2 regions of the Streptomyces sp. NPDC055243 genome follow, and region 1 is predicted to be linked to the other one. Evidence: riboswitches for the same ligand, from Rfam matches in the RefSeq annotation. Region 1 holds a riboswitch; the other holds the start of a gene.

Region 1 (4,404 bases):
GATCGCCGAGCAGATCGAGCTGCTCCTCGCGCAGGGCGCCGAAGCTGGTGTCGGGCGCGGGCACGAAGCGGCGTCCGGCGGCGCGGGCGACCTCGGTCAGGAAGCGGCGCCGGAACGCGTCGCTCTCCAGGGAGCCGTGCCAGTGCGTGCCCCACACCTCGCCGACGCGGCAGCCGTCCAGGAAGGGCTCTCCGCCCAGGACTTCGGCGACGCCGTGATGGATCTCGTACCCCTCGACGGGTTCGCCCAACGCCTCGCCGACCGGCCGCGCGAGGGTCTTCTCGCGCTCGAACCGCACGCGCACGGGCAGCAGCCCGAGCCCGTCCACGGCCCCCGCCCGCGACTCGACGTCGTCCTCGATGTGCTCGCCGAGCACCTGGAAGCCGCCGCAGATCCCGAGCACGGGCCGCCCCTCGGCGGCGCGCCGCGCGATGGCGTCCGCGAGACCGCGCTCGCGCAGCCACTCCAGGGCGCGCACGGTGCCGCGCGTGCCCGGCACGACCACGAGATCGGCGTCGACGAGCTCGTCGGCCCGGTCCACGAACCGCACCACGACGCCGGGTTCGGCGGCCAGGGCGTCCACGTCCGTGAAGTTCGACATCAGCGGCACGGCACAGACGGCGACCCGCAGCACGTCCTCACCGACCGGCGGGGTGACGGCGGACTCGCGCACGGCGCCCCGCAGGGACACCCGCAGGCCGTCCTCCTCGTCGATGCCGAGGCCGTGCTGGAAGGGCAGCACACCGAACGTGCGCCGCCCGGTGAGCCCGAGCAGCATGTCGAGCCCGGGTTCCAGCAGCGAGACGTCGCCCCGGAACTTGTTGACGAGATACCCGGCGACCAGTTCCTGGTCCTGTGCGCTGAGCAGCGCCGTCGTCCCGAAGAAGGAGGCGAAGACGCCACCGCGGTCGATGTCGCCGACGACGAGGACGGGGAAGCGGGCGGCCCGCGCGATCCCCATGTTCACGATGTCCGTGCGCCGCAGATTGATCTCGGCGGGGCTGCCCGCGCCTTCGCAGATCACGGCGTCATAGCTGCCCCGCAGTTCCTCCAGGCATCCCACGACGGTGGAGAGCAGCGCTTCCTGCCGTCCACCGTGGTAGCCGCGTGCGCTCATCTCGCCCACGGCCTTGCCCATCAGGACGACCTGGCTGCTGCGGTCGCTGCCGGGCTTGAGCAGCACGGGGTTCATCAGCGCGCTCGGCTCGACCCGGGCGGCCTGCGCCTGCATGGCCTGGGCCCGTCCGATCTCGGCGCCTTCGCGCGTGACGAAGGAGTTGAGGGACATGTTCTGCGCCTTGAAGGGCGCGACGGAGACCCCCTTGCGGGCCAGCCACCGGCAGATGCCCGCGGTGACGACGCTCTTCCCCGCGTCCGATGTGGTCCCGGCCACGAGCAGTCCACCACTCACGAGGCGCCGCCTTTCCGCATAGTGCTCACCACTGCCGCGACCCCCAGGGCCAGCAGTCCGACCCGCCGCGACAACCGCACGGCCCGCTCGATGTCCGTCACGTCGACGGCCCGCCCGCTCGTGTTCAGGACGGGCCGGTGCTCGACCCGGCCTCCGTACGAGAGGCTCCCCCCGAGCCGTACCCCCAACGCCCCGGCGAAGGCGGACTCCACGGGCCCCGCGTTGGGGCTCGGATGCTTGGCCGCGTCCGCGCGCCAGGCGCGCAGGGCTCCCTTCGGAGCGTCCCCGGCGACGGCGGCCAGCACCGCGGTGAGCCGGGCGCCCGGCCAGCCCAGAACGTCGTCGAGCCGCGCGGAGGCCCACCCGTAGCGCCGGTACCTCACGGACTTGTGCCCGACCATGGCGTCGAGCGTGTTGACGGCACGGAAGGCGACCAGCCCCGGCACCCCGCCGACGGCGCCCCACACGAGCGCACCGACCACCGCGTCGGAGGTGTTCTCGGCGACGGACTCGACCACGGCCCGCGCGATGCCGTCGGCGTCCAGAGCCTGCGGATCGCGCCCGCACAGATGCGGCAGCCGCTCCCGCGCCACCTCGACGTCCCCGGCGGCGAGCGCCCCGCCGATGGCCCGCGCCTCACGCCCCAGCGAGGTCCCGCCGACCACGGCCCAGGTCGTGGCGGCGGTCAGCGCGACGGACGCGGCGCGTGAGTCACGTACGAGAGAAGAGGCCAGGGCGGCGGCACCGGCCGCGCCCCCGGCGCACACCACGGCGTGCAGGGCGCCCCACCCGCGGTGGTCACGCCACAGCACACGCTCGACGGCGCCCGCGGCCCGGCCGAACGCGGCGACCGGGTGCCCGCGGCGAGGATCGCCGAGCAGCAGGTCACCGAGGAGGCCGGCGGCGGCGCCGTACGCGAAGTCGCGGTCGGCACGCACGGGTTCAGCCGACCGGAAGGAGGAGAGGAGCGAGGGGCCCGGCCTGGAAGGGCAGGGGCACAGAGACCGGCAACGGGCGGCCGCGCATGGCGATATGTCCTCACTCAGGGTGTCCGCGCCCTGGTTCGACGTGACCGGCGGCGAGAGTTCCTGGCTTCCGAGGAGGGGGCTCCCCGATGACAGTGGCGGGACCGCGCCGGATTCGCACCGGCTTCCTCTCCTGCCGCCGTAATGGCTCCGGCAGTCCACCACGCCCGCGAACGCCCGTCAACTTGCCGTTGACCTGGTACGGGAGAGTGTGCCGAGGCCCACATGGGGCCGGTTTCCCGGCGTCGGCGTGCGTCGGCGCGGGCCGGGCACGGCGGACACGCGAAAGCCGGGTGGGACGCACTCGTCGAGGCGTGTCCCACCCGGCTCCCGTGAGGCCGAAGTGCCGTCAGGCGACGATCAGGTAGATCCCGTACGCCACGGCCGCCAGGCAGAGCGCGAAGCACGCGTACGCGCCCGTGCGTGCCGCCACGGGGACGGTGCCGGCGGTGGTGCCGGCGGTGGTGGAAGAGGCGCCGGACGTGGCCGCCTCGCGCTTGGAGAGGCCGACGATGCCGAGGGTGAACAGGCCCACCAGGGCCACCGTCACCCCGAGGCTGACTCCGAACACGGAGCCGAGAGCTGCCCAGTCGATGTTCATGGTGAGTTGTCCTTACACCGTGGCGGGCCGGGCGGGATCCGCCACGGTGCCGGTCGGGGCCGGGATGGTGGCCTTGACGAAGTCGACGTCGGCGCTTGCCACGGCCGACCCGGTGGGCGGCGGCGAGACGGCGGCCATCGCGGTGGTCACGACACCGGCGGGCTCGGCGCCGGAGGGGCCGCCGATCTCGTCGTCGGCGACGTTCGTGTGGTCGACGGCGTTGCGCCGGGAGAGCACCCAGATCACGGCCGAGCCACCGATGAGCAGCGCGGCGGTCGCCGCGACGCCCCAGGGGCCCTGCTTGGTGAGGAACTCCGCGCCCGCGCCGACCAGACCGGCGGCCGGGAGCGTGAGGCCCCAGGCGACGAACATGCGGGTCGCCGTGGACCAGCGGACCACACCGCCCTTGCGGCCGAGGCCCGCGCCCATCACGGCGCCCGAGCAGACCTGGGTGGTGGAGAGCGAGAAGCCGATGTGCGAGGAGGCGAGGATCGCGGTCGCGGCGCTGGTCTGGGCGGCGAAGCCCTGCTGCGGCGCGAGGTCCGTCAGGCCCTTGCCCATGGTGCGGATGATGCGCCAGCCGCCGAGGTAGGTGCCCAGCGCGATGGCGACACCGGCCGAGACGATGACCCACATCGGGGGGTTGGCACCCGGGTTCAGGACGCCGCCGGTGATCAGGGCGAGCGTGATGATGCCCATCGTCTTCTGCGCGTCGTTCGTGCCGTGCGCCAGCGAGACGAGGCCCGCGGAGGCGATCTGGCCGGTGCGGTAGCCCTTGGCGGTCGCCTTGGTGTCGGTGTTGCGCCCGATGCGGTACGTCAGGCGCGTGGCCAGCGTCGCGGCGATGCCGGCGACGAGGGGCGCGGCGATCGCGGGGATCAGGATCTTCGTGACGACGGTGCCGCCGTCGATCGACGACCAGCCCATCGACATGACCGCGGCACCGATGAGGCCGCCGAAGAGTGCGTGGGAGGAGCTGGAGGGCAGGCCCACCAGCCAGGTCAACAGATTCCAGAGGATCGCGCCCACCAGGGCCGCGAAGATCACCTCTGTCTTCAGTCCGTCCTCGTTGACGATCCCGCCGGAGATCGTCTTGGCGACCTCCACCGACAGGAAGGCGCCGACGAGATTCAGCACGGCGGACATGGCCACCGCCGTCTTGGGCTTGAGGGCGCCGGTCGAGATGGTGGTGGCCATCGCGTTGGCTGTGTCGTGGAAACCGTTCGTGAAGTCGAACACGAGAGCGGTAACGATCACGATCCCGAGGAGAAGCGTGATGTGTTCCATTTACCCAGGCTTCTGTTGGACGTCAGTGGCAAGTGGAACGTAGGCAACCTGGGTGAACGGAAAGTGAACTGGGCCGGGCC
Region 2 (4,404 bases), on a different contig from region 1:
GGACGGCGACTAGCGGATCTCGTCCGGGACCACCGTCAGCCACCGCTTGTCCGCGGTCACCTTCTGGCCCAGCTCCCGCTGCCGGTCGGCGTTCTTCCGCTTCATGCCGTCCAGCTGCTTCATGTACGAGTCCTTGCGGTTGACCCAGACCCGCGCCCCGCCGTGCTCCACGTCCGCCGAGTGGAACAGCATCGGGCCGTCGCTCGCCGGGGTGTCGCCGGCCACCAGGACGGGCTTCTTCCACTCGTCGATGTACGTGTTGATGGCCGCGGGCTTGCCCTGGAACCAGGTCAGCGGCGCCCACAGGTTCGGCGTCAGCTCACGCCCCGCCAGCTTCTTCTCGTCGAAGCGGCCCTCCGCGATCTCCTTGCGGGAGCTGGTGACCTCGCCCGTCTTGCGGTCCTTGAGCTGCAGCCCGACGCCGATGACGTTCTCGGGCTTCACGGCGTAGCCGTACTTGGGGTCGGCAAGGACCATGCGCACCAGGTCCTCGCTGGCCGCGCTCACCACGTAGACCTCGATGCCGTGCTTGCGCAGAGACTTGTAGAGCTCCTGCATGCCGGTGAAGAACTCCGGCGCCTCGACCTCGGTCCTGGTCAGCTTCCCGTCCTCGTAGTACTCGGCGGGGATCGGCTTGTCGTGGGCGAGGAGCTCGTCGACGTACCCCTTGAGCTGCTTGAGTGTGAAGCCGGAGAAGATCTGCGCGGCCCACGGGTAGCAGACCTGGTCGTCGACCTCGCACAGCCGGTTGTAGTAGCTGTAGAGGCTCTCCTTGTGCTTCGCCGTGTCCTTGAAGGGGATGATCTTCAGCGACGGGTCCATCGACTTGCGGGTCAGCACCCCCTTCATCTCCAGGAAGGGCAGGAGGGACTCCTCCAGGTCGTTGCGGTACGTCGTGTTGTCCGCGTCGAAGACGGCGTACGCGCCCTTGTGGCCGTTCTCCGCGATGACCTTGCCCAGCTTCTTCGCGACCGGCTCGGGCCAGTGCTTCAGCTCGGCCGCGGTCCTCGTGCTCCGCGCGGAGGCGTCCGCGGCCGTCGCGTCCGTGCTGGGCCAGAGCGCCGTCCCCGCCAGGACGGCCGCGGTGAGCGCGCCCGCCGTGCCGAGTACGGCCAGCTTGCTCTTTGCCTTTACTGCCATGTTTCTGTGCCCCCTGAGAGCGGTCTGCGCCCCGTCCGGAGCGGCGGGTCATCGTATGAGGTCGGACCGCGGATTCCCATGATCGACATCACCGGACGCAGGGGGCATGGGACGGATCTGCGCGGGTAGCCGCATCGGACGTTCGCCGGGCCTCGGGGCCTGCCTCTCGGGCCCGCCCATCGCATACTGGAAGGCATGGAGACCGTCTCCCCGGAGTTCGTGCGGGCCGCTCCGCGGCTCGACGGCATGGTGGTGTCCGCCGTCGGCTACCGCACCGAGGGGGAGCGGCCGGGCCTGCACCGCGGCCTGCCGTCCCCGTACCTGACGCTGATCTTCTCGCTGGACGGCCCCGTCGTCAGCGGCGCGAGCCCCGAGCAGGCGGGCGGCCCCGACGCCGACCGCACGGACATCGTCCTGGGCGGCCTGCACCAGTCCCCGGCCTACGTCGTGCGGCCCGAGCACGAGGCGGGCATCCAGCTCGCCGTGCACCCGCTCGCCGCCCGCGCCCTGTTCGGCGTACCGGCGTCGGAGCTCGCGGACGAGCTGGTGACGCCCGGCGCTGAGGTGATGGGCCGCAGCGCCGCCGACGTACGGGAGATGCTGTGCGAGCAGGGCGGCTGGGAGGAGCGATTCGCCTTCCTGTCCGCCTACTTGAGGCAGCGCGCGGCCGAGGAATCCGGCGGAACCGTACGCCCCGAGGTCGCCGAGGCCTGGGCCTGGCTGGCCCGGCACCGGGGCGTCGGCACCCTGCACGGCCTCTCCCGGCACGTCGCGCTCAGCGAACGCCGCCTGACCACGCTCTTCCGCGCCGAGACGGGCCTGAGCCCCAAGCAGGCGGGCCGCCTGATGCGCTTCCAGCGCGCACGCGACGCCGTCGTACGCCTCGTCGCCGCGGGCGCCGCCCCCGACCTGGCCCGTGTCGCCGCCGACTGCGGCTACTACGACCACTCCCACCTGGTGCGGGACTTCCGGCAGTACACCGGCGTCAGCCCCAGCGGCTGGCTGGCCGAAGAGTGCCGGAATATCCAAGCCGGGAGCCATGGCGGAGGCGAAGAGTAGGAGCCATGAACACCACCGAGAAGCAACAGCAGCCCCAGTCCACCTCCGCCGGGCGCGCGCCCGACGTCTGGCCGACGCTCCAGGCCCACGACGCCCCCGCCCTGATCGACTTCCTGGTCGGCACCGTCGGCTTCCTGCGCACCGCCGTCTACGAGGACGGCGACCGCGTGGCCCACGCCGAGCTCGACTGGCCCGAGGGCGGCGCGATCATGCTCGGCTCGTACGACGAGAAGTCCCAGGGCTGGTGCCTGGAACCGGGCACCTTCGGCGCGTATGTCGTCACCGACCACGTGGACGACCTCTACCAGCGGCTCAGCACCGCCGGGGTCGAGATCGTCCGCGAGATCGAGGACCAGCCGTACGGCAGCAGGGAGTTCGCGATCGCCGACCCCGAGGGCAACAAATGGTCCTTCGGCACCTACCGCGGCGCGCCGAGGCCCGGTCAGCCGTCCTGACCCTGCGTGATAGCTTGCGAGCGCCAGTCAACCCACACCAGGGCCAGGGAATCCGGTGCGAATCCGGAACTGACGCGCAGCGGTGAGGGGGAACGGGCGGGGCCACGGCCACTGGGCGTCCACGGACGCCTGGGAAGGCGCCCCGCACGGCCGATCCCCGAGTCCGAAGACCTGCTGGCACCTTCGCCCGCGCACCGGGCGGCGGAGGTGACGAAGCAGGCCAGGCTCCGCGTATGAGCCGTGAGACTCAAGGGATCGTGTGTCCTCCACAGCCCGTCGTGTACGTATGCCCCTTCTCCTCGGCGTCGCCCTTTCGGCCACGCTGACCTCCTGCGGCGGCTCCGGCTCGTCGGCCTCCACCTCGGACGAGAAGGCCGCCGGCTACCCACTGACCCTGACCTCCTGCGGAAAGAAGGCGGAGATCAAGGCGCCGCCGCAGCGGGCGGTCTCCCTCGACCAGGGCTCCACCGAGATCCTGCTCTCCCTCGGCCTCGCGGACCGCATGGCCGGCACCGGGACCTGGACGGACCCGGTCCTGGAGGGCCTGGAGAAGGACAACGCCAAGGTCGAGCGGCTCGCCGACAGCTACCCCTCCTTCGAGAAGGTCCTCGCCCAGGAACCGGACTTCGTCACCGCGTCCTTCGAGGCGACGGTCAGCAAGGGCGGCGTCGCCGACCGCGCCAAGTTCGCCGAGCTCGGCGTACCCGCCTATGTCTCGCCCTCCGACTGCGCGGGCAAGGACAACAGCGGCGACGGCGACGGCCGCCGCGACAAGACGCTGACCATGGACACGGTCTACGGCGAGGTGCGCGACCTGTCCAAGGCGTTCGGCGTCGAGAAGCGCGGCGAACGCCTGATCGCGCGGCTCAAGGACCGGGTGGCGAAGGCGACCAAGGCGATGGACGCCTCCGATGCCTCGCTCCTCTACTGGTTCGCCAACTCCGACGCTCCCTACATCGCGGGCTGCTGCGGAGCGCCGGGCATCATCACCCGCGAGCTCGGCGCGAAGAACGTCTTCGACGACACCCGCGACGAGTGGCCCCAGATCAACTGGGAGACGGTGGCCGACCGCGACCCGGACGTCCTGGTCATCGGCGACCTCACCCGCAGGTCGCAGACCGCGGAGAGCGCGAAGAAGAAGATCGCGTTCCTGGAGTCCAACCCGGTCACCAAGAACCTGACCGCCGTGAAGAAGAAGCGGTACGTGCTGCTGAGCGGCCAGGCCATGAACCCGACGATCCGCACGGTGGACGGCGTGGAGCAAGTAGCCGACGCCTTGCGCGAGTTCGGGCTCGCCAAGTGACGCGAGCCCTCCCGGGCGGCATACGGCAGACCCTGCTCTGGACGGCGGGACTCGCCGCCCTGGCCCTCTCCGTGGCGGTGGCCGTCACCATCGGCCCCGCCGACATCTCCGTACCGGACGTGTGGTCGGCGGTGGCCGCCCACCTCGGCTGGGGCGAGGCGACGCTGACGCCCATCCGGGACGGCATCGTCTGGAACCTGCGCATGCCGCGCACGCTGCTCGCGGCGGTCTGCGGCGCGGGCCTCGCGGTCTGCGGGACGGTCCTCCAGTCCCTCCTGCGCAACCCGCTCGCCGACCCCTTCGTGCTCGGCGTCTCCTCGGGGGCCTCCACGGGCGCGGTCGCGATCGTCGTCCTGGGGGTCGGCGGGGGAGTGGTGTCGATCTCGGCGGGCGCCTTCGTGGGCGCCGTGGTCTCGTTCGCCCTCGTCCTGCTGCTCAGCCACACCC

The links. Region 1 has a riboswitch for cobalamin ahead of ACIGXX_RS22715 (cobalamin biosynthesis protein). Riboswitches for the same ligand answer to the same signal wherever they lie in the genome.
Region 2: it holds a riboswitch for cobalamin, as region 1 does, so the genes downstream of both, ACIGXX_RS11190 (ABC transporter substrate-binding protein) here and ACIGXX_RS22715 (cobalamin biosynthesis protein) in region 1, are expected to answer to the same signal.

The regions. Positions count from the first base shown of each region.
Region 1 is NZ_JBITWR010000007.1:383,111-387,514, forward strand. Features, by position in the region: gene ACIGXX_RS22710 (cobyric acid synthase) at 1-1,411, opposite strand, end outside; gene ACIGXX_RS22715 (cobalamin biosynthesis protein) at 1,408-2,349, opposite strand; cobalamin riboswitch at 2,471-2,606, opposite strand; gene ACIGXX_RS22720 (hypothetical protein) at 2,786-3,037, opposite strand; gene ACIGXX_RS22725 (inorganic phosphate transporter) at 3,050-4,324, opposite strand.
Region 2 is NZ_JBITWR010000003.1:298,181-302,584, reverse strand. Features, by position in the region: gene ACIGXX_RS11210 (DUF2252 domain-containing protein) at 1-13, shown strand, start outside; gene ACIGXX_RS11205 (haloacid dehalogenase-like hydrolase) at 10-1,140, opposite strand; gene ACIGXX_RS11200 (helix-turn-helix domain-containing protein) at 1,336-2,199, shown strand; gene ACIGXX_RS11195 (VOC family protein) at 2,205-2,654, shown strand; cobalamin riboswitch at 2,662-2,848, shown strand; gene ACIGXX_RS11190 (ABC transporter substrate-binding protein) at 2,941-3,957, shown strand; gene ACIGXX_RS11185 (iron chelate uptake ABC transporter family permease subunit) at 3,954-4,404, shown strand, end outside.